2 regions of the Aquabacterium sp. J223 genome follow, and region 2 is predicted to be linked to the other one. Evidence: riboswitches for the same ligand, from Rfam matches in the RefSeq annotation. Region 2 holds a riboswitch; the other holds the start of a gene.
What was found. A riboswitch is a leader RNA that binds a small molecule or an ion and turns the genes downstream of it on or off. The one in region 2 is predicted to bind thiamine pyrophosphate.
Positions count from the first base shown of each region.

Region 1: linked by a shared signal. The riboswitch ahead of LRS07_RS09735 (TonB-dependent siderophore receptor) and the one ahead of LRS07_RS00930 (thiamine-binding protein) in region 2 are both predicted to bind thiamine pyrophosphate.

Region 1 covers NZ_CP088297.1:2,012,191-2,026,230, forward strand. The annotation lists partial or broken gene LRS07_RS09710 (Gfo/Idh/MocA family oxidoreductase) at 1-41, shown strand, start outside; gene LRS07_RS09715 (aldo/keto reductase) at 115-1,119, shown strand; gene LRS07_RS09720 (Bug family tripartite tricarboxylate transporter substrate binding protein) at 1,116-2,123, shown strand; gene LRS07_RS09725 (protocatechuate 4,5-dioxygenase subunit alpha) at 2,210-2,569, shown strand; gene LRS07_RS09730 (class III extradiol dioxygenase family protein) at 2,574-3,470, shown strand; partial or broken gene LRS07_RS09735 (TonB-dependent siderophore receptor) at 3,413-5,643, opposite strand; TPP riboswitch at 5,638-5,743, opposite strand; gene LRS07_RS09740 (NAD(P)/FAD-dependent oxidoreductase) at 5,829-6,866, opposite strand; gene fdxA (ferredoxin FdxA) at 6,873-7,196, opposite strand; gene cobA (uroporphyrinogen-III C-methyltransferase) at 7,267-7,974, opposite strand; gene LRS07_RS09755 (sulfate adenylyltransferase subunit 1) at 7,991-9,298, opposite strand; gene cysD (sulfate adenylyltransferase subunit CysD) at 9,298-10,257, opposite strand; gene LRS07_RS09765 (phosphoadenylyl-sulfate reductase) at 10,254-11,012, opposite strand; gene LRS07_RS09770 (DUF934 domain-containing protein) at 11,093-11,617, opposite strand; gene LRS07_RS09775 (nitrite/sulfite reductase) at 11,629-13,323, opposite strand; gene LRS07_RS09780 (patatin-like phospholipase family protein) at 13,537-14,040, shown strand, end outside.
Region 2 covers NZ_CP088297.1:195,425-209,464, forward strand. The annotation lists gene LRS07_RS00870 (NHL repeat-containing protein) at 1-281, opposite strand, end outside; gene LRS07_RS00875 (helix-turn-helix domain-containing protein) at 324-1,544, opposite strand; gene LRS07_RS00880 (extracellular catalytic domain type 1 short-chain-length polyhydroxyalkanoate depolymerase) at 1,672-2,715, shown strand; gene LRS07_RS00885 (bile acid:sodium symporter family protein) at 2,723-3,718, opposite strand; gene LRS07_RS00890 (amidase) at 3,754-4,932, opposite strand; gene LRS07_RS00895 (polysaccharide deacetylase family protein) at 5,022-5,945, shown strand; gene LRS07_RS00900 (amidase) at 5,952-6,926, shown strand; gene LRS07_RS00905 (amidase family protein) at 6,808-7,401, shown strand; gene LRS07_RS00910 (Hsp70 family protein) at 7,398-8,690, shown strand; gene LRS07_RS00915 (YciI family protein) at 8,788-9,219, shown strand; partial or broken gene LRS07_RS22135 (GAF domain-containing protein) at 9,464-9,943, shown strand; gene LRS07_RS00925 (sensor histidine kinase) at 10,011-10,565, shown strand; gene LRS07_RS00930 (thiamine-binding protein) at 10,603-10,896, opposite strand; TPP riboswitch at 11,084-11,191, opposite strand; gene LRS07_RS00935 (toll/interleukin-1 receptor domain-containing protein) at 11,640-12,143, shown strand; gene LRS07_RS00940 (SIR2 family protein) at 12,148-13,569, shown strand; gene LRS07_RS00945 (TIR domain-containing protein) at 13,597-14,037, shown strand.

The DNA of each region.
Region 1 (14,040 bases), 1.8 Mb from region 2:
AGGTGCTGCACGACCTGGAGCAGCAGTTCGACGCCGCCTGACCGGCCCGCTGTCCCGTCGCCTGCGGCCCCTCCACCGGGGCCGTTTGTGTTTCCGCTGAGGAGTCCCGTCCCGATGCACCAACGTCCGCTCGGCCCCTTCCAGGTCTCCGCCATCGGCCTGGGCTGCATGAACCTGAGCCACGCCTACGGCGTGCCGCCGTCGAAGGAAGACGCCGCCCGCCTGCTGCTGCGCGCGCTCGACCTGGGCGTCACGCTGTTCGACACCGCCGCGCTGTACGGCTTCGGCGCCAACGAGACGCTGGTGGGCGAGGTGCTCGGGCCCCACCGATCGAGGTTCACCCTGGCCAGCAAGTGCGGCATGCAGGGCGAGACCTTCCCCGACGGCGTCAAGCGCGTCATCGACAACCGGCCGGACAAGCTGCGCGCCACCTGCGAGGCGGCGCTGAAGCGCCTGCGCACTGACGTCATCGACCTGTACTACCTGCACCGGTACGACAAGCGGGTGCCGATCGAGGAGAGCGTCGGCGCGCTGGGCGACCTGGTGCGTGCCGGCAAGGTGCGGGCGATCGGCCTGTCCGAGGTGTCCGCCGCGACCCTGCGCCGGGCCCACGCCGAGCACCCGATCGCCGCCGTGCAGAACGAGTACTCGCTGTGGTCGCGCAACGTGGAGCTGGGCGTGCTGCAGGCCTGCCGCGAGCTCGGCGTCGCGCTGGTCGCCTTCAGCCCGGTGGCCCGCGGCTTCTTCGCCGGCGCGGTGCGGGATGCGGCGCAGCTCGACGCCAAGGACATCCGCCGTGCCATGCCGCGCTTCCAGGGCGAGAACCTGCAGAAGAACCTGGCGCTGCTGCCGCCGCTGCAGGCACTGGCCGCCGAGGTCGGCTGCACACCGACCCAGCTCGCGCTGGCCTGGCTGCTGGCGCAGGGCGAGCACGTCATCCCCATCCCGGGCACCACGTCCGTCGCCCACCTGGAAGAGGACGTCGCGGCGGCCGACCTGCGGCTGCCGGACGACGTGCTGCGCCGTGCCGGCGAGCTGATCCACCAGGGCACCGTGGCCGGCCCGCGCTACAACGCGGCCACCCAGACCGAGATCGACACCGAGGAGTTCGACGCATGAAGCACGAAGACCACCCGACCGCCGGCCTGACGCGCCGCCATCTCCTGGCCGCCGGCGGGGCCGCCGGCCTGGCGGGCGTCGCCGGGCCGCTCGCCGCCCAGGGCGCCTTCCCCGACGGCAAGCCGATCACCGTGCTGGTGCCGTTCGCGCCGGGCGGCATCGCCGACCTCACCGCGCGCACGGTGACGCAGGCCATGGGCCAGATCCTCAAGACCAGCATCGTGGTCGACAACCGGCCCAGCGCCGGCAGCATCGTCGCCTCGCAGGCGGCGGCCAAGGCCGCGCCCGACGGCCTGACGCTGCTGGTGGTGAGCAACGGCAACGCCGTCAGCCAGGGGCTGTTCAAGAAGCTGCCCTACGACATCCACAAGGATTTCGCCTTCATCAGCACCATGGCCTTCTTCGAGCTGGGCGTGCTGGTGCCGGAGAACTCGCGCTTCAAGACGCTGCGCGACGTGGTGGCCTTCGCCAAGGCCAACCCCGGCAAGCTGACCGTCGGCACCATCGCCGTCGGCAGCACGCAGCACCTGTCGGCCGAGCTGTTCAAGACCCGCGCCGGCATCGACGCCGTCACCGTGCCCTACAAGGGCACGCCGGCGGTGGTCAACGCGCTGCGCACCGGCGAGATCGACGTCGGCTTCGAGATCCTCGGCCCCATCATGGGCCAGCTCGACGCCAAGGTGATCCGCGCGGTGGCCACCACCGGCGCCCAGCGCTACGCCCGCCTGCCCGACGTGCCCACCGTGCAGGAGCAGGGGGTGTCCGACTACGTGGTGGCGTCGTGGAACGCCCTGGCCGCGCCGGCCGGCACGCCGAAGCCCATCATCGACCGGCTGCAGGCCGCCACCAACGAGGCGGTCAGCAGTGCCGGCGTGCAGCAGCGGTTCAAGGAACTGGGCGTGCTGCCCAGGGCCGGCTCGCCGGCCGAACTGCAGACGCTGCTGAACAACGAGATCAGCCGCTGGGGCGCGGTGATCAAGGCGGCCAAGATCGAGCCGGAGTGACGCGCGGTGCGCCGGCCGCCGCCACGATGGCGGCGGCTTGACCCAGCGCAAGGGCCCGGCGCGGGGTTGGCGGTTCACTGGCGGGCATGAAGCCCCGCCAGACCCCAGGCCCCGCGCCCATCCCCGGCACCGTGCTGTTCGACGGCGCCATGGCCGCCAAGGGCTATGCGCTCAACAGCATGTGCTTCTCCTTCAACGACGCCGCCAACCGGCGTGCCTTCGTGGAGGACGAGGACGCCTACTGCGCGCGCTACGGCCTGACCGTGGAGCAGCGCGAGGCGGTGCGCCGGCGCGACGTGCCGGCGCTGCTGCAGGCCGGCGGCAACGTGTACTACCTCGCCAAGCTGGCCGGCATCTTCGGCCTGGACGTGCAGGACCTCGGCGCCCTGCAGACGGGCATGAGCAAGGACGCGTTCAAGGCGATGCTCGTCGCCCAGGGGGGCTGAGGCCATGGCCCGGATCGTCGGCGGCATCACCACCTCGCACGTGCCCGCCATCGGCGGCGCCATCGCCCGCGGCCTGCAGGGCGACCCGTACTGGAAGCCGTTCTTCGACGCCTTCCCGCCGGTGCGGCGCTGGCTGGCCGAGCAGCGGCCCGACGTGGCCATCGTCTTCTACAACGATCACGGGCTGAACTTCTTCCTCGACAAGATGCCGGCCTTCGCCGTCGGCGCGGCGGCCGAGTACCGCAACGCCGACGAGGGCTGGGGCCTGCCGCCCGTGCGGCCCTTCGCCGGTGATCCGGCGCTGTCGTGGCGGTTGATCGAGTCGCTGGCGGCCGCCGACTTCGACCTCACCACCTGCCAGGCGATGACCGTCGACCACGCCTTCACGCTGCCGATGGCGCTGCTGTGGCCCGACCAGCGCTGGCCGGTGCGCGTGATCCCGGTGTGCATCAACACCGTGCAGCACCCCATCCCCACCGCCCGGCGCTGCTGGGCGTTGGGCGAGGCGGTGGGCCGCGCGATCGCCGCGCTGCCCGACGACCTGAAGGTGCTGGTGGTGGGCACCGGCGGGCTGTCGCACCAGCTCGACGGCCAGCGCGCCGGCTTCATCCACAAGGACTTCGACCTGCGCTTCATGGAAAGCCTGGTCCACGACCCGACGTGGGCCACCCAGTTCGACAACGTCGAGCTGGTGCGGCAGACCGGCACGCAGGGCATCGAGCTGCTGATGTGGCTGGCCGCCCGCGCGGCACTGGGCGAGGCGGTGGTCCAGCGCGAGCGCCTGTACCACATCCCCATCTCCAACACCGCGGCCGGCATGATGCTGATGGAGCCGGCGGCCGCTCAGAGGTCGACCTGCAGCGACGCCCGGAAGGTGCGCGGCGCCATCGGGTACAGGTAGACGTGGTCGTACTGGTACGGGCTTTCGCGCCAGGCGCGCTTGTCGGCCAGGTTCTCGATGCCGGCGCGCCAGGTGAGCGAGGTGGCGCCGACGCGCTGGACATGGACCAGGCCGATGTCGAGCCGGGTCCATGAGGGGATGGTCGGGCTTCCGATGGACGGCAGCAGCGTGCGGTCGCCCTCGTGCACCAGGCCGCCGAGCAGCGACAGGCCGGGCACCGCCGCCACGCGGTAGCGGGCGTTCAGCCGGAACAGGCGCTCGGGCACGTTGGGCGGGCGCTGGCCGTTGACCGCGGGGTTCACGCTGCCCTCGCGCTGCGCGTCCAGCAGCAGCGCGCTGGCGGCCAGCTGCCAGGGGCCGTGGCGCCACTGCGTCGCCGCCTCCAGGCCCTGGTGACGGGCGCTGCCGTCGATCGCCTGCTGGCTGCAGCCCGGCGTGCCGTCGGTGCAGGTCACCGTCAGCACGGCACTTTGCGGCCGGTTGATGCGGAAGGCACTGAGTTGCCAGTCCAGCACGTCGCCCGTGCCCTTGACGCCGACCTCGGCCTGGCGGCTTTTCAGCGCGGCCAGCGGCTGACCGGCGTTGACGTAACCGGCGCGGTTGGGCGCGACCTGGGATTCGACGCCTTCGCCCCAACTGGCGTACACCAGATGACGCGTCGTCGCCTGCCAGCCCAGCGCCAGCCAGGGGTGGTGAAGGACTGTGCGTAGTCGGTGGCCCGTGTGCCGTCCGTGCGCACGCTGCTGCGGTCCAGCCGGGTGTGGCGCAGGCCGAGCCACGCCGTCCATTGGTCGTTCACCTTCAACGCGTCACGCAGGAAGAGCTCGGTGCTCTTCTCTGTGCGCTCCGTGTTGGGCACCAGGCCGAGCGCCGGCAGCACGGGCACGATGGCGGTGCCCGACACGTTGCCGCTGCCGACGACCGTGCCGTCGTCCAGCCGCGGCTCCATGCGCTGCGTGAAGCGCGACAGCAGCACGCCGGTGCTGAGCCGGTGTTCCAGCCCGCCCGTGGTCATGCGGCCGTCCAGGCTGAACTGTGCCGCGGTGGTCCGGCGGCGTTCGTTGTCGCTGCGGAAGGCGTACAGGTCGTACGTGCCGTCGCTGCAGTAGCGGTCGTAGTTGTTCTCGGCGCTGCAGCCGAACGGAAACGCCAGCCGGTCGTCCGTCTTCAACCGCTGCACGCCGCCGTGCGCGGTGAAGCGCCAGTCGGCGTTCAGCCGCTGGGTCCAGCGCAGCGAGCCGGTGTCGCCGCGCATCACCACCGGTTGCGACCAGGGCTGGTTGTTGAGGTTGATGCGCGGGTCCACCGGCGCCGGCAACGCGTTGCCCAACAGGCTGAAGCCCGGCTGGCTGGGCGCGGCGAAGCGGCTGGTCTCGAACTCGGCCTCCAGCAGCGTGTCGGCCGACAGCCGCCAGTCGGTGGCCAGCGCGAACAGGTGCCGCTCGCCCCGGGCGTCGCGCAGCGGCGGGGCGATGCGCTCGGCCGCGGCGTTGAGGCGCAGGCCCACCGCGCCGTCCGCGCCGAAGCGGTCGCCCAGGTCCACCGAGGTCAGCACGCCGCCGCGCGAGGCGACGCCCACCGTGCCGCTGCGGATGCGCCCCTCCGGTCGCTTGACGACCAGGTTCAGCAGCCCGCCCGGTGCGCTGGTGCCCGCCTGGATGCCGCTGGTGCCCTTGAGGATCTCGACCGCAGCCTTGTTGTCCAGCGGCAGCCGCGTCTCGGCGCTGATCGGCAGGCCGTCGCGTCGGACGTTGTACTTGTTGTCCAGGGCATAGCCGCGCACCGACAGGATGTCCCAGTAGTTCACCGAGTTGTAGGCGTCGGACACGCCGGCGTCGAAGCGGGTGAGGTCGGCCAGCCGGCCGCTGCCGCTGTCCTTCAGCACCTCGGCCGGGATGCTGGTGGCCTGCACCGGCAGCCGGTTGAGCGGCACGTCGGCGAAGCCGCCGATGGCCAGGCCCGGGCTGCGCGGCGCGGTGACGGTGACGTCCAGGCCGGTGCCGCCGGCCTGGGCCATGGCCGAGGGCAGGGCGCCGGCCACCAGCGCGGCGGCCAGCGCGATGCGCGCGGGGCGGACGCTGGGCGAAGGAGGGGAAAAGGAAGAAGGGCTCGTCATCATGGTGTCCGGGCGACGAGCAGGGCGCGAACACCGGACGGCACGGCGGCCCTCCATCGATGCGAGCTTCCCTGCGCGAGGATTACCTCAATCAGGTTCAAAGGGACTCTCTCAGTCGGCTCGCCGGTCAGGCGGGCCAACACCCCTAGCGGATGCGACGGCGCAGGACGCCGTCGCGGGCCGGATGATAACGAAAGCGTAGGGCGGCCCGTGGCTCAGAGGATGAGCCAGCGGGCAGAGGCTCAGATCGGCGTGTCGCCCGCCACCCCGAGCCGCTGCTGCAAGGCCGGGCTGGTGGTGGTGTACTGCAGCGGCACGCGCTCGCCGGGATGGAGGTGCTCGGCCGCGGCGAAGGCGGCGAGCGTGGCCTCGTGGAAGCCGCAGACGATGAGCTTTCGCTTGCCGGGGTAGTGGTTGATGTCGCCCACCGCGAAGATGCCCGGCTCGCTGGTCTGGAAGCGCTCGGTGTCCACCGTGAGCAGCCGGCGCTCCATCGCCAGGCCCCAGTGCGCGACGGGGCCGAGCTGGGGGGACAGGCCCAGGCCGACGAGCAGCAGGTCCAGCGGCTGCTGGACCTCGGCGCCCTCGGCGGTGGCCAGGGTCAGCGCGACCAGCCGGCCCTCCCGTTCGGCCAGGCCCACCGGCTGGCCGAGCGAGAGGTGCACGTCGCCCGCGGCCAGGGCCTGGTGGAAGCGCGACACCGTGGCCGGCTCGGCGCGCCAGTGGTCGCGGCGGTGCACGACGGTGATGCGGGCGGCGGCGCGGCCCTCGGCCAGCGCCAGCGCCCACGACAGCGTCGACTCGGTGTCGCCGGCGACGACCACATGGCGGCCGCGCGTCACCGCATCGTCCGGACGGTGGTGGAAGACCTGCCGGCCCTCGAAGGCGCGCAGGCCCTCGACCCGCAGCCGCTTCGGGGTGAAGGCGCCCAGGCCGCCGGCGATGACCACCACGCCGGCGTCGAGGCGGGTGCCGGCCTCGGTGGCGACGTCGAAGCGACCGTCCGCGCGCCGCTGCAGTGAGGTCACCTCCTGGCCCAGGTGCCGTTCCACGGCGAAGGGCGCCAGCTGCTGCTGCAGCCGCTCGACCAGTTCACCGCCCGAGCAGCGGGGCAGCCCGGGGATGTCGTAGATCGGCTTGTCGGGGTACAGCTCGGCGCATTGCCCGCCGACGAAGGGCAGGGCGTCGACGACGGCGCAGCGCAGGCCCTGCAGGCCGAGCTGGAAGGCCTGCCACAGGCCCACCGGGCCCGCGCCGATGACCAGCGCGTCCACGGTCATGGGGCGCTACTTGATCAGCTCGGACACCTTGTCCTTGCGGTCCTTCCAGTCGTCGGCGTCGGGCAGCGGCGCCTTGCGCTTGGTGATGCTGGGCCACTGCTTGGCCAGGTCGGCGTTGAGCTTGATGAAGGCCAGCTGGTCCGACGGCACGTCCTCCTCCGGGAGGATGGCGTTGACCGGGCACTCGGGGATGCAGACGGCGCAGTCGATGCACTCGTCGGGGTCGATGGCCAGGAAGTTGGGGCCTTCGCGGAAGCAGTCCACCGGGCAGACATCGACGCAGTCGGTGTATTTGCAGCGGATGCAGGCTTCGGTGACAACGTGGGTCATGTCGATCTCTGGGGACGTCGAAGGCGAAGGGCAGCCGAGGGCGATGGCGCCGCGCGGCAAACGAAGGATTTTAAGTCGGCACCGGCTGCCCGCCGGCGCCCACGACCACCACGGTGGGACGGCCTTCGTGCAGCGGCTGGGCCTGGGCGAGGGTGGCGACGGTGTGGTCGCTGGCCCGGGCGTCGGGCCAGCCGGCGCGCGAGACGACGTGCACCGCCGTGCCGCCGCCCCAGCCTTCGCCGCGCAGGCGCTCGGACAGCGACGCCAGCTGGCGTCCGGCCATGTAGAACACCTCGCTGTCCGCGTGGCGCACGGCGTGCAGCTCGCCCTCGCGCGTCATCGCGGTGGCCAGGGTGACGCTGCGGCCGCTGCCGCGCCGGGTCAGCGGGCGCAGGCCGTGGGCGGCGGCGGCGCTGGCGGCGGTGACGCCGGGCACCACCTCGCAGGCGATGCCGGCCTGCGCCAGCGCGGCCAGCTCCTCTTCCAGCCGACCGAAGATGCTGGGGTCGCCGCCCTTCAGGCGCACCACGGTGCGGTGGCGGGCCGCCAGTGCGACCAGCCGCCGGTTGATCTGGACCTGCGGTGTGCTGTCGTCGGCGAAGCCGCGCTTGCCCACCGGCTGCCAGTCGGCCTGCGGCGCCAGCGCCTGCAGCGCCGGCAGGTCGATGAGGGCATCGTGCAGCACCACCTCCGCCTGCTGCAGCCGCTGCAGGCCGCGCAGGGTGATGAGGTCGGCCGCGCCCGGGCCGGCGCCGACGAACACCACGCGGCCGGTCATCGGCGCCGCCCGGGGCCTACTGCGGCTGCGAGACCAGCAGCGCGCCGCTGGTGCGGTTGCTGGTCGGGTCGACGACGATCAGGGCGCCGCCGATGCGGTTGTCCGCATAGGCTTCCACCGGCAGGGGCTGCTGCACCTCCACCGTGACATGGCCGATGTCGTTGACCGCCAGTTCGTGCGCGTCGGTCTCGTCCAGGGTGTGGATGTCCAGGCGGTGGTCGATGCTGGCGATGCGCGCCTGCACCCAGCGGTTGCCATGGCGCACCCAGTACTTGCGGCCGACCACCGCGGGCTCGGTGTCCAGCCAGGCCAGCGTGGCGGTGAAGCGCTGTGTGCTCTTCAGCGCCTCGGGGGTGCCGATCCAGTCGCCGCGCGACACGTCGAGCTGGCGGTCCAGCACCAGGCCGGCGGACTGGCCGGCCTCGGCCTTCGCCACCACTTCGCCCGCACGGCGCACCTCGGCCACCACCGCCCGCTGGCCGCTGGGGAAGAGCTGCACCGCATCGCCGGCCTTCACCTGCCCATGCGCGATGCGGCCCCACAGCGTGCGCGGCTGGTTGCCGGTGCCTTCGCCTTCACGGGCGACGTACTGCACCGGCAGCAGCAGGTCGCCCTGAGTGCGCTCCTGCGTGGCGGGCAGGGTGTGCAGCAGCTGCAGCAGCGAGGGGCCGTGGTACCAGGGCGCGTCCAGCGGCTGGGTGACGTTGTCGCCGCGCAGGGCGGAGACCGGCACGATGCCCGCCACCTGGATGCCGGCGGCGGCGGCGAAGGTGCGCAGCGCCTGGCCCACCGCCTCGTAGGCTGCGCCGGCGTCGTCCACCGCGTCGATCTTGTTGATGGCGAAGAGGATGCTCGGCACGCGCAGCAGCTGCGCCAGCAGCGCATGGCGCCGGGTCTGGGGCAGCAGTTGCACCTCGGCCGCCCGCCAGTCGATCTTGGTGATGTCGACCAGCACCACCGCGGCGTCGCTGCCGGCGGCTGCGGTCACCATGTTGCGGGTGTACTGCTCATGGCCGGGGGCGTCGGCGATGATGAACTTGCGCGTCTTGGTGGCGAAGTAGCGGTACGCCACGTCGATGGTGATGCCCTGCTCGCGCTCGGCCTCCAGGCCGTCGGTCAGCAGCGACAGGTCGATCGGCTCGCCGGCGGCGCGCTTGGCCAGCGTGTCGAGCTGGTCGGCCAGGATGGCCTGGCTCTCGAACAGCAGGCGTCCGATGAGCGTGCTCTTGCCGTCGTCGACGCTGCCGCAGGTGAGGAAGCGCAGGGCGCGGTGGTCGTCGACGGCGCCGGTGATGGTCTCGTGGTTCTTCGGCACGGCGGACATCAGAAATAACCTTCCTTCTTGCGGCGTTCCATCGACGCGTCGGACGTGCGGTCGTCCATGCGGGTGGCGCCGCGCTCGCTCACCGTCACGGTCAGCGTCTCGGCCACGATGGCGGCGGCGCTGTCGGCGTCGCTTTCCACCGGGCAGGTGCAGGTCATGTCGCCGACGGTGCGAAAGCGCACCGGCACCCGTTCGACGGTCTCGCCGGCCTCGGGCGGCGTGACCTCGGTCACCGGCACCAGCAAGCCCTTGCGCCGCACCACCTCGCGCTCGTGCTTGAAGTAGAGGCTGGGCAGCGGGATGTTCTCGCGGGCGATGTACAGCCAGACGTCGAGCTCGGTCCAGTTGCTGATCGGGAAGGCGCGGAAGTGCTCGCCGGGGCGGATGCGGGTGTTGAACAGCGTCCACAGCTCGGGCCGCTGCTCCTTCGGCTGCCATTGGCCGAAGCTGTCGCGGTGGCTGAAGATGCGCTCCTTGGCGCGCGCCTTCTCCTCGTCGCGGCGGGCGCCGCCGATCAGGCAGTCGAAGCGGTGCTCCTCGATGGTCTCCAGCAGGGTCACCGTCTGGTGGCCGTTGCGCGATTCCAGCGGATGGGCCAGGCGGATGGTGCCCTTCTTGATCGAGTCCTCGAGGTGGCCGACGACCAGCCGCTCGCCCATCTCGGCCACGCGGCGGTCGCGGAACTCGATGACCTCGGGGAAGTTGTGGCCGGTGTCCACGTGCACCAGCGGGAAGGGCAGCCGGCCCTTGAAGTCGTTGCCCGAGATCCTGGTCTTGAAGGCCTTCTCGGCCAGGCGCAGGACGACGCACGAGTCCTTGCCGCCGGAGAACAGCAGGGCGGGGCGCTCGAAGCTGGCGGCCACCTCGCGCAGGATGAAGATGGCTTCCTCTTCCAGCCAGTCGAGGTGCGAATGGTCGAGCTGCGGCAGCAGCTGCTCAACGCTGGTGGCGGCGTTCACGGTCGGGCTCCGATCATCGAGACGACGGGGTCGTCTTCTTCTTCCTCATGCTTGACGTGCAGGCCGCACTCCTTGCTGGACTCCTCCCACCACCAGCGGCCGGCGCGGAAGTCCTCGCCCACGGCGATGGCGCGCGTGCAGGGCGCGCAGCCGATGCTGGGCATGAACTCGTCGTGCAGCGGGTTGTAGGGCACGTCGTGGGTGCGAACGTAGTGCCAGACGTCCGCCCAGCTCCAGTCGGCCAGCGGGTTGACCTTGCTGCGGCCCTGGTCGTCGGGCTCGGTGAAGGGCACGTCGGCGCGGGCGCCGGACTGCTCGCGCCGCAGGCCGGTGACCCAGGCGCTGCGGCCGGCCAGCATGCGGGCCAGCGGCTCCAGCTTGCGGATGCCGCAGCAGGCCTTGCGCAGCTCGATGCTCTGGTACATCGCGTCCTCGCCATTGCGGGCGACGAACTGGATCACGGCCTCGGCCACCGGCTTGAACACCTCCACCGTGCGACCGTAGCGCTGCTCGATGGCGGGGATCAGCGCCAGCGTCTGCGGGTGCAGCTTGCCGGTGTCCAGCGTGGCGATGGCGATGGGCAGGCCGTGGCGGGCGAGCAGGTCGGTCACGACCATGTCCTCCACGCCCAGGCTGGTCGACTGCACGATGCCGCCCGGGTGGCCGGCCGCGGCGTCGCGCAGCACTTCCACCGCGTGGGCGACGCGGTCGGCGAAACCCGCGGTCTCGCGGGCGTAGAGGGCAATCGCGCTCATGCCGACCTCCGCAGAGCCGCCTCAAGCAGGTCGGACGCCCCCTCGGGGGGCAGCGAACGAATGTGAGCGTGGGGGGCCGTTCATATCGCGGCCCCTGTCTGCACGAACTCGCGCTCCTCGCCCGCCGGCCGCGCGAACCACGGCCGCGGCTCGCGCACGTCGCCCTGGTAGTGGCCGGGGAAGAAGGCCAGCGCACGCTCGGCCGCCTCGCGCGACTGGTCGCCGCGCAGCACGGCGGTGTCGAAGCCGGTGCGCTGCATCAGCGGCAGCATGTCCACCAGCACCTCGCCGGTGGCGCGCACCTCGCCGGTGTAGCCGAAGCGCTCGCGCAGGAGGTGCGCCTGGCTGTAGGCCCGGCCGTCCACCCACTTGGGGAACTGCAGCGCGACCAGCTGCAGCCGCGGCAGGTCGGGCTCGAGTTGCTCGATGTCGGCGTCGTTGGGCACCGCCACGCCGGTGGGCAGGCTCGCCGGCCAGGTGGCGCGCACCGCGTGCCACTGTTCGAGCGTCAGCAGGCGGTGCGACGCGGCCACCGGGTGCGGGGTCGGCCCGTCTTCGCCCAGGGGCATGTGCCAGGGGTCCTGGGCTTTGTCGATGAACTTCATGGAAGGGATCCTCAAGCCGCGGTGGCGTGACGCTGGGCGTCGGCGGCCTGCTTGAAGGGGGCGATGCCGGCCCGGCGCACGGTGTCGATGAAGCGCTCGCCGTGGTGGCGCTCGTGGCGGTAGGTGTCGATCAGCGCCTCGATGACGTCGGGCACTTCCTCGGCCGCGAAGGACGGGCCGATCACCTTGCCGGCGACGGCCTTGCCGCTGAGCGCGGAGCCGTCCGAGCCGGCCAGCGTGATCTGGTACCACTCGCTGCCGTCCTTGTCGACGCCGAGGATGCCGATGTGGCCGCTGTGGTGGTGGCCGCAGCTGTTGATGCAGCCGCTGATGTGCAGGTCGATGTCGCCGATGTCGTAGAGCTCGTCCAGGTCGTCGAAGCGCTCGGTGATGGCCTCGGCGATGGGGATGGACCGGGCGTTGGCCAGCGCGCAAAAGTCGCCGCCGGGGCACGCGATCATGTCGGTGAGGAAGCCGATGTTGGGCGTGGCGAAGCTGTTGTCGCGCGCGGCTTCCCACAAGGCGAAGAGGTCGGCCTCGCGCACCCAGGGCAGCAGCAGGTTCTGGTCGTGCGTGACGCGCAGCTCGCCGTGGCTGAAGCGGTCGGCGAGGTCGGCGGCCGCATCCATCTGCGCATCGGTGGCGTCGCCGGGCGCCTGGCCGGCGCGCTTCAGCGACAGCGTCACCGCCTTGTAGCCCGACAGGGCATGGCCATGCACGTTGCGCTCCAGCCAGCGGGTGAACGCGGCGGGTGCATCGGCCACCGGCAGCGGCGAGGCGGCATGCGGCTCCTCGTGCACGCCGGCGGGCCGTTGGAAGCAGGCGGCCACGCGGTCCAGTTCGGCCTGGGGGATCAGGTGGTCGCGACCGTGGGCGTCACGGTCGAGGATGCTGCGGAACTCCGCGTCCACCGCGTCGAAGAACTTCTGCCCCTCGGCCTTGACCAGGATCTTGATGCGCGCCTTGTACATGTTGTCGCGCCGGCCGTAGCGGTTGTAGACGCGCACGATGGCCTCGAGGTAGACGAGGATCTGCTGCCACGGCACGAAGTCGGCGATCTTGGCGGCGATCACCGGCGTGCGGCCCATGCCGCCGCCGACGAAGACCTCGAAGCCGACCTCGCCGGCCTCGTTGCGCTTGAGCGCCAGGCCGATGTCGTGCCAGCCGATGGCGGCACGGTCTTCCTTGGCACCGGTCACCGCGATCTTGAACTTGCGCGGCAGGAAGGCGAACTCCGGGTGCAGCGTGCTCCACTGGCGCAGGATCTCGCAGTAGGGGCGCGGGTCGACGATCTCGTCGGGTGCGACGCCGGCCAGGGCGTCGCTGGTGATGTTGCGGATGCAGTTGCCGCTGGTCTGGATGCCGTGCATGTCGACCTGGGCGAGCAGGTCCATCACGTCGGCCGCCTTGGGCAGCGGGATCCAGTTGAACTGGCAGTTCTGGCGCGTGGTGAAGTGGCCGTAGCCACGGTCGAACTCGCGCGCAATGCGCGCCAGCTGGCGCAGCTGCCGGCTGGACAGCTCGCCGTACGGCACGGCGATGCGCAGCATCGGCGCATGGCGCTGGATGTACCAGCCGTTCTGCAGGCGTAGCGCGCGGAACTCCTCGTCGGGCAGCCGGCCGGCGAGGTGGCGGTCGAGCTGATCGCGAAACTGCGCCGCGCGGGCCTGGACGAACTGACGGTCGAACTCGGTGTACTGGTACATGCGGCGGTGTGGAAACGGCCGGCCCCGGCGCCTGGACGCGCAGCCTGGGAGCAGGCACACCGCGCCTGGCCCACCGGGGCCGAGGCCAGCACTGTAGGCGCCGGCCTTATGGTTGAGAACAACAGAGTAGTTGCTTATTTATTATCCGAGGCAATGAAGGATGCCGCTTCGACCGGGGCGAGCGCCGCTGGCGCTGCCAGGGTTGCGACCCCGATGTCGCGCCGAACCGCGGCCGCCGGCCTCCTGGTGCTGGCCGCCGGCTGCACCACCGCGCCGAACCCGCCGCCGGTGGTCGCCGTGCCACCGCCCGTCCCGCCGGTCGCTCCGCCGACGCGTCCACCCCGGTTCGGACTGGCGCTGGGCGGTGGCGCCGCGCGCGGCTTCGCCCACATCGGCGTGCTGCAGGTGCTGGAGGAGAACGGCCTGCGGCCGGCGCTGCTGGCCGGCACCTCCGCCGGCAGCCTGGTCGCCGCGCTGTACGCCTCGGGCCACAGCGCGGCCGAACTGGGCCGGCTGGCCGAGTCGCTCGACGAGGGCGTGTTCGCCGACTGGGCGTACCCGGGCCGTGGCCTGATCCGCGGCGAGGCGTTGGCGCGCTTCGTTCGCGAGCACACCGGCGGGCGGACGATCGAACAGCTGCCGCTGCCGCTGGGCATCGTCGCCACCGACCTGGACAGCGGCGAGGGGGTGCTCTTCCGGCGGGGCGACACCGGCCTG
Region 2 (14,040 bases):
TTGTCGATGCGCGATTCGATGATCTGCCACAGGTGGCGGCCGTCGAAGGCCGTGCCGGCGTCGCCGGCGTGGGGCAGCGTGCGTGTCACCCGGCCGGATGCGGGATCGAACGCCACGAGCTGCCGGCAGGTGGCGGCCCACACGTTGCGCCCGTCGTAGCTGACGCCGGCGATGGCGTGGCCGCCGTCGAAGGGGCCGTACTCGCGCACGATGACGGCCGTGGTGGCCGCGGGATAAGAAGCAGGGTGAGGCGCCGGCGGCGCAGTGGTGGTCTCGGGCATCGGGGTTCCTTTGGCGCCTGGGCAGCAGGCGTGGAAAGGACTCTATGCACCCGGCAGCACCGCGGGGAGTAACAAGACTGTCGTGAAATCGATCAGCGGCGGCGCCAGCCAGCGCCGCGAGCGGGCCCGACCCATCGCCCGCATCTGCCCCCCTGCCTGCAGTTCGGCCAGGGCGCGCTGCACCGAGCGCTGGCTCTGCCCCAGCGCCAGCGCCAACGCCGAGGTCGACCAGGCCGCGCCGTCGGACAGCAGTGCCAGCAGCGAGGCCTGGCCGCCGTCGATCGGGGGCAGGAGCACGACCACCTCGCCGGCTGCCGTCGGACTCAGTGCGAAGCCGCGCGGCGTGGCGTCGACGGTGGCCAGGCCCTGCAGGAGCGCGCGCAGACGGCCGATCTCCACCCGCAGGCGCGCACGGTGGGTCTCGTCCGGATGGCGCGTGCGGAAGGCACTGGCGATCAGCACGTCACGCTCGACGTCGCCGGGCCAGGCGGTGGCGAGGGCCTGCGCCAGCGTGAACAGCACGGGGCGGCGTGCGAGCGACCGCCACGCGCCCGCACGGGCGATGCCACGGCGGCAGGCGTCGAGCACCAGCGCGTCGGACGCCAGCCAGGTCTCCACCTCCGCCAGACGCAGCGTCTGCACGCGGCCGGCGCGCAGGCCGCGTGCGGCGGGCCGTTCGAGCGCGGCCCGGGCCTCGGCCACCTCCGCCATCAGCGACGGGACGCCACTGCGTCGGGCCGCCTGCTGGGCGATGGCCAGGGCCTCGTTGGCTTCGGCGCTTCGCAGTGAACGCAGCGCGACCTCCGCGCGGGCCAGCGCGGCCACGGCTGCCAGGGTGGGCGGCAGACGGGGCGCGTCGAGGGTGTCCAGCACCGCACGCGCATCGGCCAGGCGACCGAGCAGCAGCCACTGCCGTGCGCTGACCAGCCGCGCGTGCAGTGCATTGACCGCATCGCCGTGCCGCTGGAGCGTGGCGCCGGCATCCGCCAGCGCGGCCGCCGTGCCACCCAGCTCGCGCAGGGCCAGCGCCACCTCGGCCTCCGCCAGCAGGCAGCGCGCACGCGCCACCGCCTCTCGGGGACCGAAGGCCCGTCGCGCCCGCTGCAGCAGCCGTCGGGCCAACCCGTGTTCGCCCAGCTGCGCCATCGCGATGCCGCGCAGCGCCAGCGCGGGCGGGTCGTCGCGCAGCGCCACGTGCTGGAGCGCGCCCAATGCGTCGCCGGCCGCGAGAGCGCGTGCCGAAGCGGCGATCAAGGCGTCCATGAAGGAAGCCTAATCCAGCGCCCCGGCCCCCTGTCAGCCTCCCTGACCCAGGGAAAAGAGGAACGGAACGTTCAGCAGACGGCGTATGGGCGCATGATTGCTGCATTGCAGCAAATAACCCACCCTCGTGAAGCCCTCGACCTTCGTCGCCAAGACCCTCCGCCGCGCCTTCCGCTCGGCGGGGCTGCACCGCCCGGGCGGTTCCGGTGCCAGCGTGCACACCCACATCGAACGGGCCCTGACCGCCGCCGGCCTGGCGGTGCCCGCGACGGGCACCGTGGCCCGGCCGCCGGCGCGGCCCGCCGAACCCACCCGCGTGCCCGGCCGCTTCCTCGACCGCCGCTACACCGGACCCCAGGGCAGCCGCGACTACAAGCTCTACATCCCGTCCAGCCACACCGGGCGACCGGCGCCGCTGGTGCTGATGCTTCACGGCTGCAAGCAAAACCCGGACGACTTCGCCGCCGGCACGGCGATGAACGCTCAGGCCGAGCGGCACGGCTTCCTCGTCGCCTACCCCGCCCAGACCTCGCGCGCCAACGGGTCCAACTGCTGGAACTGGTTCGAGCCGGCCGAGCAGACCCGGGACGGCGCCGAGCCCGCCATCCTCGCCGGCATCGTCGACCATGTGGCCGCGGCGCACCCGGTGCAGCCGGGCCAGGTGTTCGTCGCCGGGCTGTCCGCCGGTGCCGCCATGGCGGTGATCCTCGGCGCGGCCTACCCGGACGTGTTCTCCGCCGTGGCCGCCCACTCCGGCCTGCCGCTCGGCGCGGCGCACGACGTGCCCTCGGCCTTCGCCGCGATGCACGGCCGGCCCGGGCCCACGCCGCGGGCGCGTCCGTCGGCGCCGGTGCGCACCATCGTCTTCCACGGCGACGCGGACCGCACCGTCACCCTGCGCAACGGCACGGCCATCGTCGAGCAGGCGGTGGCCGCGTTCGAGGCGGCGGGCCGCCCGCTGCAGTCGCCGGTGATCGCCAGCGACGGCCATGGTGGGCGCACCTGCGAGGTGACGACCTACCTCGACGCCACCGGCCGCGCGGCCATCGAGGCCTGGCGCGTGGAGGGTGCCGGCCATGCCTGGTCCGGCGGCAGCGCCGCCGGCTCCTACACGGACACGACCGGACCCGACGCCTCGAAGGAGATCGTGCGCTTCTTCCTCGGCGCCTAGGGTTTGGTCAGGCGGCGCGGGCGGCCGCGGTGGCGTGGCCGTCGGCCCAGCGCTGCGCCAGCACGCCGCCCAGCATCAGCTGCAGCGGGTGGTAGACCATCAGCGGCAGCAGCAGCAGGCCCAGCGCAGGGTGTTCGCCGAAGATGAGGGCGGCCATCGGCACGCCGGCGGCCAGCGTCTTCTTCGAGCCGCAGAAGATCACGGCGATGCGGTCGGACGGCGGCAGGTCCAGTGCCCGGCAGGCGACGCGCAGCACCACCAGGGCGAGGCCGAACAGCAGCAGCGAGGCCACCACCACCGCCAGCAGCACGGTGACGCCGTAGCGCGACCAGACGCCGCGCTGCACCGAGTCGCAGAACGAGGTGTAGATGAGCATCAGGATGGTCAGCCGGTCGACCACCTGCACGCCCTTCTTGTGCCGCTGCACGAACGCCGCGCCGATGGGCCGGGCCAGCTGGCCGAGTGCCAGCGGCAGCAGCAGCCACAGGGCCAGGTCGCGCACCACCGGCCCGAAGGGAAAGTCGGCCCCGCCACCGGCGCCGCGGTGCACCGCGAAGGCCAGCCAGGCCGGCGTCAGCAGCACGCCGATGAAGCTGGACAGCGTGGCGTTGAACACCGCCACCGGCACGCTGCCGCCGGCGGCCGCCGTCAGCGCCACCGACGACGACACGGTGGACGGCAGCGCGCAGAGGAAGAAGATGCCCAGCGCCAGCTCGTCGCCCAGCCATCCGCTGCCGCCGCGCAGCACCGCCAGCCCGGCCAGCGGGAACAGCACGAAGGTGCAGGCCTGCACCAGCAGGTGCGCCTTCCAGCGGCTGGCGCCCTGGCGCAGCGCGCCGAAGGACAGCGCCAGCCCGTTGAGGAAGAAGACCAGCGCCACGCCCAGCTTGTTCAGCAGCTCGGGGTAGAGGACGCCGCCCTTGGCCCCGGGCGCGGGCCAGACGAAGGCCAGCACCACGGCCAGCACCATGCCCTTCATGAACCAGTCGAACTTGAATCGCATGGTGGGAGTGTGCGGCAGCGCCCAGACGCGGCAGGTCAGCCGGCCGAGCCGGCCTGCGCCGCCAGCGCCAGCAGCTGCGCGTCGCTGCCCGCCGGCCCGATCAGCGACAGCCCGGCGGGCGCGCCGTCGTCGCCGCGCAGCAGCGGCAGGCTGACCTGCGGCAGGCCGGCCAGGCCGGCGATGGCGGTCATGGAGAGGGTGCGCTGGCGCACGCGGTCGAGGTGCGCGCCGTCGTCGTCGACGCGGGGCGCGGTGGTCGGCGTGGTGGGCAGGCACAGCACGCTGCCGTCGGCGACCAGCGCCTTCACCGCCTCGGCCAGCCGCGCGCCTTCGGCGGCCGCAGCGTCGAAGGCCTCGCGCGTCGTGCGGCGCGCCGCCTCGAAGCGCTCGGCCACACCGGGGCCGAACACCGGCCGGTGCTCGGTGATCCACGGGCCGAGCGTGGCCCAGGCCTCGAAGGCCTGCGCGGTGCGGAAGGCCTCGAAGAAGGGCTGCAGCGGCCCCACCCGCGCCGCGCAGCCGGCGGGCTGCGGCAGCGGCAGCCGGGTGGCGGCCTCGATGGCGCGGCGGGCGATGTCGGGGTCGCTGGCGTCCAGCGCCTCGTCGAGCAGGCGCAGGCGCTGCAGGGTCGGCGCCTGGGCCGGCGGCAGCAGCACCGTGCCCACCGCCTGCAGAAGCTTCGCGTCGCGCGCGAACCAGCCCAGCGTGTCGAAGCGTGGCGCCAGGTGGCACAGGCCGGTCATGTCCACCGCGCCGTGCGTGGGCCGCAGGCCGTACAGCCCGCAGTAGCTGGCCGGCACCCGCACCGAACCGCCGGTGTCGGTGCCGAGGGCGAAGTCCACCAGCCCCGCCGCCACCACCGACGCCGAGCCGCTGGACGAGCCGCCGGGGATGCGGCCCGGCGCGGCCGGGTTGGGCGGCATGCCGTGGTGCACGTTCTGGCCCGCCAGGCTGTAGGTCAGCTCGTCGGTGTGCGCCTTGCCGACCAGCGTGGCGCCGGCGGCCAGCAGGCGATCGATGACGCGCGCATGGCGCGCCGCCGGCGCGTGCGTGCGCCGCCACAGCGGGTGGCCGTTGCCGGTGACGGTGCCGGCCACGTCCATCACGTCCTTGACCGCGAAGCGCAGGCCGTCGAGCGGGCCGCGGCCGGTGGGCGCGAGGTGGACGGGGTCGTCGTGGACGAAACCGTCGGCGAGGGTGGGGGTCGGCGTCATGGGCAGGTTCATTGTCGACAATGCCATGCAACTCCCGGGCCCCGCGGGCGCCGGGGACGAGACACGGTGCACCCGCCAGCGCAAACCCCATGGACGACGACTTCGCCCGACCGGCCTACCTCGGCCCCCTGCCCTCGCACGGGCGCTTCGGCTACCGGCCGATCACCCAGCGACCCGACCACGCCTGGCCCAACGGCGCGCGGCTGGCGGTGTACCTCGGCTTCAACCTGGAGCACTTCGCCTTCGGCGAGGGCCTGGGCGCCAACATCGGCCCGGCCTCGCCGCAGCCCGACGTGCTGAACTTCGCCTGGCGCGAGTACGGCAACCGGGTCGGCGCCTGGCGCTGCCTGGAACTGTTCGACCAGCTCGGCCTGCCGGCCGCGGCGCTGATCAACACCGCCCTCTACGACCACTGCCCCGAGCTGGTGGCCGCCTGCGTGGCCCGCGGCGACGAGCTCGTGGGCCATGGCCACAGCAACGCCGAGCGCCAGGGCACGCTGCCCGAGGCGGCCGAGCGCGAACTGCTGCTGCACTGCCGGCGCGAAATGGAACGGCACAGCGGCGTCGCGCCCCAGGGCTGGCTGTCGCCCTGGATCTCGGAGAGCCGGCACACGCCCGACCTGCTGGCCGAGACGGGCTACCGCTACACCCTCAACTGGTGCCACGACGACCAGCCGGTGCGCATGGCCACCCGCGACGGCACCGCGCTGTGGGCGGTGCCCTACCCGCAGGAGCTGAACGACATCCCGATGATCGTGGCCCGGCAGATGGACGCGAAGGACTTCGCGCAGATGATCGTCGACCAGTTCGACGAGATGCTGGAGCAGGCGCGCGCCATGCCGCTGGTGATGGGCATCGCGCTGCACCCGTACATCGTCGGCCAGCCCTACCGGCTGCGGCACCTGCGTCGGGCGCTCTCGCACATCGCCGCGGCGCGCGACCAGGGCCGGGTGTGGATGACCACGCCCGGCGCCATTTGCGACCACGTGGCGACGCTCAACCTGGACCTGTAGAACCCCATGCCGACGACAACGAGCTCTGAACACACCGACCCCAGCGCGCCGCTGTGGCGCCTGGGCGTGCAGGCCCTGACGCAGGGCTACGCCGAAGGCCGCTTCACGCCGGCGGACGCGCTGCAGGCCGTGCTGCAGCGGCTGCAGGCGGTGCAGCCGACGCTGAACCCGGTGGCCACGCTGGACGCCGAGCGCGCGCTGCAGGCCGCGCAGGCCAGCACCCAGCGCTGGCAGGCCGGCGCGCCGCGGTCGGCGCTGGACGGCGTGCCCGTCAGCGTCAAGGACAGCCTGGTCACCGGCGGCCTGCGCACCACCTGGGGCAGCCGCGTGTTCGAGCAGCAGGTGCCGGTGGACGACGAGCTGCCGGTGGCGCGGCTGCGCCAGGCCGGCGCGCTGCTGTTCGCCAAGACCAACGTCCCCGAGTTCACCGTGCAGGGCTACACCGACAACGGGCTGTTCGGCACCACCCGCAACCCGTGGAACCCGGCGCTGACGCCGGGCGGCTCGTCGGGCGGCGCGGTGTGCGCGGTGGCCAGCGGCGTCGGCCCGCTGGCGCTGGCCACCGACGGCGGCGGCTCCATCCGCCGCCCCGCCGGCCACTGCGGCCTGGTCGGCCTGAAGCCGACCACCGGCCGCATCCCGCGCCACGGCGGGCTGCCCGAGATCCTGCTGCACTTCGAGGTCGTGGGCCCGATCGGCCGCACCGTGGCCGACGTGGCCACGATGCTCGACGTGCTGGCCGGCCCCGACCGGCGCGACGCCGCCAGCCTGCACCTGCCCCCCGCACGCGCCGCGCGCGGCGCCGCCGCGGCTGCGCGTGCTGCACCTGCGCCAGGTGGCCGACGGGCCGGTGGACCCGGTGATCGACACCGCGGTGGCCGAGGTGGCGCGCCGCTTCGCCGCGCTGGGCCACGAGGTGCACACGCAGGACCGCTTCGACCTGCCGGCGGTGATCAACCAGGCCGTGTGGCCGGTGCTTAGCCAGAGCGGCGTGGCCTGGCTGCTGCACGACCGGCCCGGGGCGCTGGACCTCGTCGGGCCCGGTGCACGGGCGATGGCCGAGGCCGGCGCCGCCCTGCCCGCCACCGCGCTGGTGCAGGCGCTCAACACCGCGCGCCGCGTGCAGGAAGCGGTGCAGCGCCTGTTCGAGGACTTCGACCTGCTGCTCACGCCCACCGCCGCCGCCATGCCCTGGCCGGCGACCGAGGTCTACCCGCCGGTGATCGACGGCCGGCCCGCGGGCCCGCGCGGCCACGCCGCCTTCACCGCCTTCGTCAACGCGGCCGGCGTGCCGGCGCTGGCGCTGCCCGCGCCCGCGGCGCCCGACGGCCTGCCGATCGGCTTCCAGCTCGTCGGCCGCCATGGCGACGACGCGCTGCTGTGTGCCATCGGCGCGGCCTACGAGGCGGCGCACCCCTGGGCGCACCGCTGGCCGCCGTCGCCCGGCGACGCATGACGGCATCCGCACCCTGGTGCGCCATCGACTTCGGCACCTCCAACTCGGCCATCGCGCTGCCGGCGGACGGTGAGGCCGGCGTGCGGCTGGTGCCGCTGGAAGGCGAGCACGTCACCATGCCCACGGCCGTGTTCTACGCGGCCGACGAGGAGCGCCCGCACGCGGCGCCGCGGCAGCTCTATGGCCGCGCCGCGCTGGCGGCCTATGTGGACGGGCTGGACGGCCGGCTGATGCGCTCGATGAAGAGCATCCTCGGCTCGCCGCTGGCCGAGCAGCACACCGACGTCGGCGGCGGCCGGGCGGTGCGCTTCCTCGACGTCGTCGCGGGCTACCTGCGCCACCTCAAGGCGGTGGCCGAAGCGCAGGCCGGCCGGCCGCTGCAGCGGGTGGTGCTGGGCCGGCCGGTGTTCTTCGTCGACGACGACCCGGCGGCCGACCACGCGGCGCAGCAGGCGCTGGAACGCGCCGCCCGCGAGGTGGGCTTCGGCGAGGTGCACTTCCAGTACGAACCGATCGCCGCGGCGCTGGACTTCGAGCGCGGCGCCACCACCGAGCAGCGCGTGCTGGTGGCCGACATCGGCGGCGGCACCTCGGACTTCTCGCTGGTGCGCGTGGGCCCGGGGCGCCGCGACCGGCTGGAGCGGCAGGACGACATCCTGGCCAACCACGGCGTGCACACCGCCGGCACCGACTTCGACCGCCGCGTGGCGCTGGAGGGCGTGTACCCGCTGCTGGGCCACCGCGGCCGCAGCCCCGAGGGCCGCGAGGTGCCCAGCCGCGTCTACTTCGACCTGTCGACCTGGCACCGGATCAACACGGTGTACGCGCCGCAGCGGCTGGCCGAGCTGCGCCGCATGCGCGACTTCTACGCCGAGCCGGCGCACCACCGGCGGCTGATGGCCGTGCTGGACGAACGCCTGGGCCATGCGCTGCTGGGCCGGGCCGAAGCGGCCAAGATCGCGGTGGCCGAACACGGCCGCGCCGACATCGACCTTTCGCTCATCGAGCCCGGCCTGCACGTGGCGCTGGACGAGCCGCGGCTGCTGCAGGCCCTCGCCGCCGACCTGGACCGCATCGTCGCCGCCGCCCGCACGACGGTGCAGGACGCCGGCGTGGCGCCGGACGCGGTCGACGCGCTGTACTTCACCGGCGGCTCCACCGGCCTGGGCCCGCTGACGCAGCGCCTGGCGGCGGCGTTCCCGCGCGCCGTGGCGCGGCACGGCGACCGCTTCGCCAGCGTCAGCCAGGGCCTGGGCGAGCACGCGCGCCGGCTGTTTGCGACGGCGTGACCGGGGCGCTTGTCGATCGCACCCCTTCTCGCGCGTCGTGCAACAGCGGGGCGGACGGCCGCCCCGGATCGTTCCAACCCGACGCAAGGAGGCCCAGATGCCGAGGTTCATGGTGATGGTGAAGGCGACGCCGGACAGCGAAGCGGGCGTGATGCCCACCGAGGCCGAGTTCGCCGCGATGGGCGCCTTCAACGAGGCGCTGGTCAAGGCCGGCGTCATGGAGGCGGGCGAGGGCCTGCACCCCAGCTCGCGCGGCGCCCGGGTCGCGTTCTCGGGCAAGGACCGGCGCGTCATCGACGGGCCGTTCGCCGAGACCAAGGAGCTGGTCGCCGGCTTCTGGATCTGGAACTGCGCCTCGCTGCAGGAGGCGATCGAATGGGTCAGGAAGTGCCCGAACCCGATGCGCACCGACTCCGAGATCGAGGTCCGCCAGATCTTCTCGGCCGAGGACTTCGGCGAGGCGCTGACGCCCGAGCTGCGCGAGCAGGAGGAGCGGCTGCGGCAGCAGGTGGCCTCGCGCGCCGGCTGACGCACGCGCCCGCGGAAGAGGGAACGCACGCGGGCCCGGGCAAGTCCCGGGGCTTCGGCGCGGGGTGTGTCACCATCGGCGCTCCCCGATGTCCCAGGGAACCCCGCCCGTGCAGTCCCCCCTCGCAGATCCCCCCGGCAGCATCACGGCCGACGAATCGGTCGACATCGCGGCCGACCTGGCCGCGGTGGCGCGCATCGAAGCCGTGCCGTCCATCCTCAAGGTCATCAACGAGGTGACGGGCATGGGTTTCGCCGCGGTGGCGCGGGTGTCGAACCAGCGGTGGACCGCCTGCGCGGTGCACGACGCCATCGGCTTCGGCCTCAAGGCCGGCGACGACCTGCCGCTGGAGACGACGCTGTGCCGGGAGGTGCGGGTGGCCCTGTCGCCGGTGATGATCGAGCACGTGGTGGAAGACCCCGTCTACCACGACCACCACACGCCGCGCCTCTACGGCTTCCAGAGCTACATCTCGGTGCCCATCATGCTGGGCAACGGCGAGTACTTCGGCAACCTGTGCGCGATCGACCCCAAGCCGGCGCACGGCCTGAAGGCCCGCACGCTCGAGCTGTTCACGCTGTGCGCGCGGCTGATCGGGCAGCAGCTGGACGACGAACGGCGCCACCTGCGCACCGGCGACGCGCTGGCCGAAGCGCTGAGCACCGCCGAGCTGCGCGAGCAGTTCATCGCCGTGCTGGGCCACGACCTGCGCAACCCGCTGAACACCGTCAGGACCATCGCCGCCCTGCTGCAGCGGCCCAACGTGCGCGACCCCCGCCAGCCTGGGCGACATGCTGCTCAAGAGCGTGAGCCGCATGTCGTCGCTCATCGACGACGTGATGGACTTCGCCCGCGGCCGCATGGGCACCGGCATCGAGTTGCGCCTGCAGACCGAGGCGAACGCCGAGCAGGCGCTGGCCGACGTGGTGACCGAGCTGCAGCTCGCGTCGCCAGGGCGGGCCATCGAGGTGCGGCTGGACATCGGCGCGCCGTTGCGCTGCGACGTCTCGCGGCTGCAGCAGCTGCTGTCCAACCTGGTGGGCAACGCGCTGGCCCATGGCGCGGCGGAGCATCCGGTGGTGGTGGAGGGCCGCTCGCACGCCGGCTGGCTGGACCTGAGCGTGCACAACCGCGGCAACGTCATCCCGCCGGGCCAGCTGGGCCGGCTCTTCGAGCCCTACTGGCGCGCCGGCCAGCCCAACCACCCGAGCGAGGGACTGGGGCTGGGCCTGTACATCTGCGCCGAGATCGCCAAGGCCCACGGCGGCCGCATGGCGGTGACGTCCGACGACGCCGACGGCACCCGCTTCACCGCCCACCTGCCGCTGGCCGGGCCGCCGGACTGAGCGGGCGGCGCCGGCGCGCGGCTCGCCGCGCGCGTCGTCAGCGGCGGAACTTGCGCACCAGGTCCTCCACCGTCGGTCCGCCGGCCTGCGCGCCGCTGGACACCTTGATGACGCTCAAGGTTCGCTCGGCGCCGGCCTCCAGCGTCGCCTGGTGCACCGCCTGCAGCAGCGCCCACACCTTGTCCGGCGGCCCCTCGACCACCGTGCCCAGGCCATGCACCTCGTGCTTCAGGCCCGACGCCTGGATCACCGCGATGGCCGCGTCGACGTGCTTGTAGCGGTCGGCGGCGGTGCCGGCCGGCCGCGGGATGACCTGGATCTCGGCCAGCATGTGGCCGCTGGGGGTGGGGGGTGGTGGTGGGCGCCGACGGAGCGGGCTGCGCGAAGGCCGCGGCGCAGGCGGTCAGCGACAGCGCCAGCAGCGAACGGCGGAAGACCGAGCGGGAGAAGAAGGTGGGATGTTGTGCCATGTGCTTCCAGCAGATGGCAGGTCGGCGAGCGCTCAGGGCCGCGCGTGGTGCCCCTTGAGCCTGCTTCCCTGCGCGAGGATTACCTCAATCAGGTTCAAAGGGACTGTCTCAGTCGGCACGAGCCGTTCGGTCGTGCCAACACCCCCAGCGGATGCCGCGCTGGCGCGTTGATGCGACGGGCGAGGCGTGGGAATTGTATGAGTCGCTGTGAGGCAAGAGCCTTATCGCGTCAAAAGTGCGCCCAGTGACCGATCCGGACGGACCGCAGTCACCGGATTCTGCCTATAGAGAAGATCGCAACGGTCGACGACCTGAAATTCAGTTATTGGAGGCATACGGGGCGCGATGATTTTGTCACCGAACAATCCGCTTGTTATAGCGCTGACAGCCGCTCCTCCACGGTTGGTCCAAGACCCTGCATTCGGCCTGAGCCAATTCAACGCGCCATCAACTCAACGCTCTCATGCAATGAGGCGGAAGCCTCACCTATCCGGATGACTGCGCGAACCTCGCTTGACGGTTAGACTAATGGGAGAAGTTGCGGGTCAACTTCAGATATATTGTTTTTCACTAACCGAGCATTCCGAGCGTCAGGGATATAGAGATGACAGTCTCCCAGTACGATCTAAGAAGCGCTGCTGCGCGCAATGTTTCTTTGAGGAATCAGCGAGGCCGAAGCTATGGCCAGAAGACAGGCTTTCTTTGCCACAGCCACAAGGACCGGGACTTTGCATTCGGTCTGCAGCAGTGGCTCAAAGAACAGGGGTTGGCGCTCTACATCGACTGGTTGGACCCATACATGCCTGATGTTCCCGATGCCACGACCGCAGATCGCATCCGCACGGTGATAAAGGGAGTAGACACGTTTCTCTTTCTCGCTACCAATGATTCGATGGGATCTCGTTGGTGTCCGTGGGAGCTCGGATATGCGGACGGCGTAAAGCGTAACGATCAAATTGCGATCGTTGCGACGAGGGACGCCTCTGGCAACTACTACGGCAATGAATACCTCCAGCTCTACCGCAGAATCGACCAATCCGCGGCTGGAAACGCGCTGTACTGGTACCACAAGGGTTCGCAGTCCCCTCAATCTTTGACAAACTTCTGAGCCTATGTCGCCCCAACACGTCATCGATGGGTTCATTAAGGACTTCGTCCAGGACTTGCACAATGGCAGTGCGGCGATCTTCGCTGGCGCTGGCATGTCTAAGAGCAGCGGTTATGTTGACTGGCCTGAGCTGCTACGCGACATCGCACATGAACTTGGGCTGGACGTAGCCAAGGAGCACGACCTCATCTCTCTGGCGCAATTCCATGTGAACAACAAGCGAACTGCCGACGGTCTAGCCAAGAAGATTCTCAGAGAGTTCTCAGAGCAGGCCGAACCGTCCGAGGTGCACGACATTGTCGCGCGGCTGCCGATCTATAGTTTTTGGACCACGAACTACGACACCCTCATTGAAGACGCCCTGCGACGTGCGTACAGAGTGCCGGATGTTAAGTCGCAGGTGGATCAGCTTACCCTCAGCAAGCCCAAGCGAGACGCCATCGTCTACAAGATGCATGGCGACGTCCACATGGCCCAGAACGCCATCCTGTATAAGGAGCAGTACGAGAGGTACTACGTCACTCACGCGCCCTTCATCACGGCGCTAAGCGGTGACTTGGTGTCCAAGACGTTCCTCTTCATCGGTTTCAGTTTTACTGACCCCAACCTCGACTACGTGCTGAGCCGATTGCACGGTGGGGCCACAAGGCGCACCCACTACTGCTTCATGCGCGAGGCACAGCGGGAGGTTGGCGACGACGACGAACTGTTTAGGTACAAGATCCGCAAGCAGGAGCTACGCATTGAAGATTTGAAGCGCTTCGGCATCCAGACGCTGCTGATCGACAACTACTCAGATATCAATCACATTCTGAGGAGAATCGATGGCCTGTACCGAAAGCGTACGGTGTTCTTCTCGGGCAGCGCTGAGGAGTACGGCGACTGGGCTCGTCAAGATGCGCAGAACTTCATTCATGCGGTGGCGGCCAGTTGCGTCCGAGCCAACTGTCGAGTGATCAACGGTTTTGGTTGGGGAGTAGGCAGCGCCGTCATCAACGGCGCCTTGGAGGCGATCTACGGTGACCCACAGAAATACTCAGAGGCTCAATTGATCGTTCGGCCGTTCCCTCAGCATGGCGACAACCTAAAAGACCTGTGGGAGCAGTATCGGCAGCGAATGATCAGCTTGGCAGGCATCGCCTTGTTCTTCTTTGGGAACAAGCGGGAGGGGGACAAGGTGATCAACGCCAATGGCGTTCGACGGGAGTTCGAGATTGCGCTGGAACATCATTTGTTGCCCATCCCAGTTGCGGCTACCGGCTTTATGGCGCAGGAGCTATGGAATGAAATCTCTGCCAACCCAGACGAATTCTACGGTGAGTATAAGTGGGTGGCTCCCATGGTCCAAAAGCTTCTTGATAGGAGGACTCCACCCCAGGATATGGTGAAGACCATTACTGACATCATCAAACAGTTAAACAGATAAGCACCCGGGGGTGCATGAGGGAAGCAAATGGTTCGCAAAGTTTTCTTTAGCTTCAAGTATGACGACGTGCATCGCGCGATGAATGTGCGCAACAGCAACGTTATCGGCGGCGTCATGAAATCGGGGTTCATCGACAAAGCTGACTTCGAGAAGGTCGAACGTGAAGGTGACCAAGCGATCCGAACATGGATCGACAATCAGCTAAACGGCACCACAGTGACGGTTGTGCTAGTAGGCGCCAACACGCACAAAAGCAAATGGGTGAAGTACGAGATTGACCAGAGCATTGCCCGGGGCAACGGCATTCTGACCATCGACATTAGCAAAATCGCCGATCTGCAGGGCATTACGACCAACTGTTGCTCGCTGCGTGTTCCCGGATACAAACACTACTACTGGAACAAGGATGACGGTAGGGCGAATCTTGGCGCTTGGGTTGAAGCCGCAGCCAAAGCAGCCGGCAGATAGGGC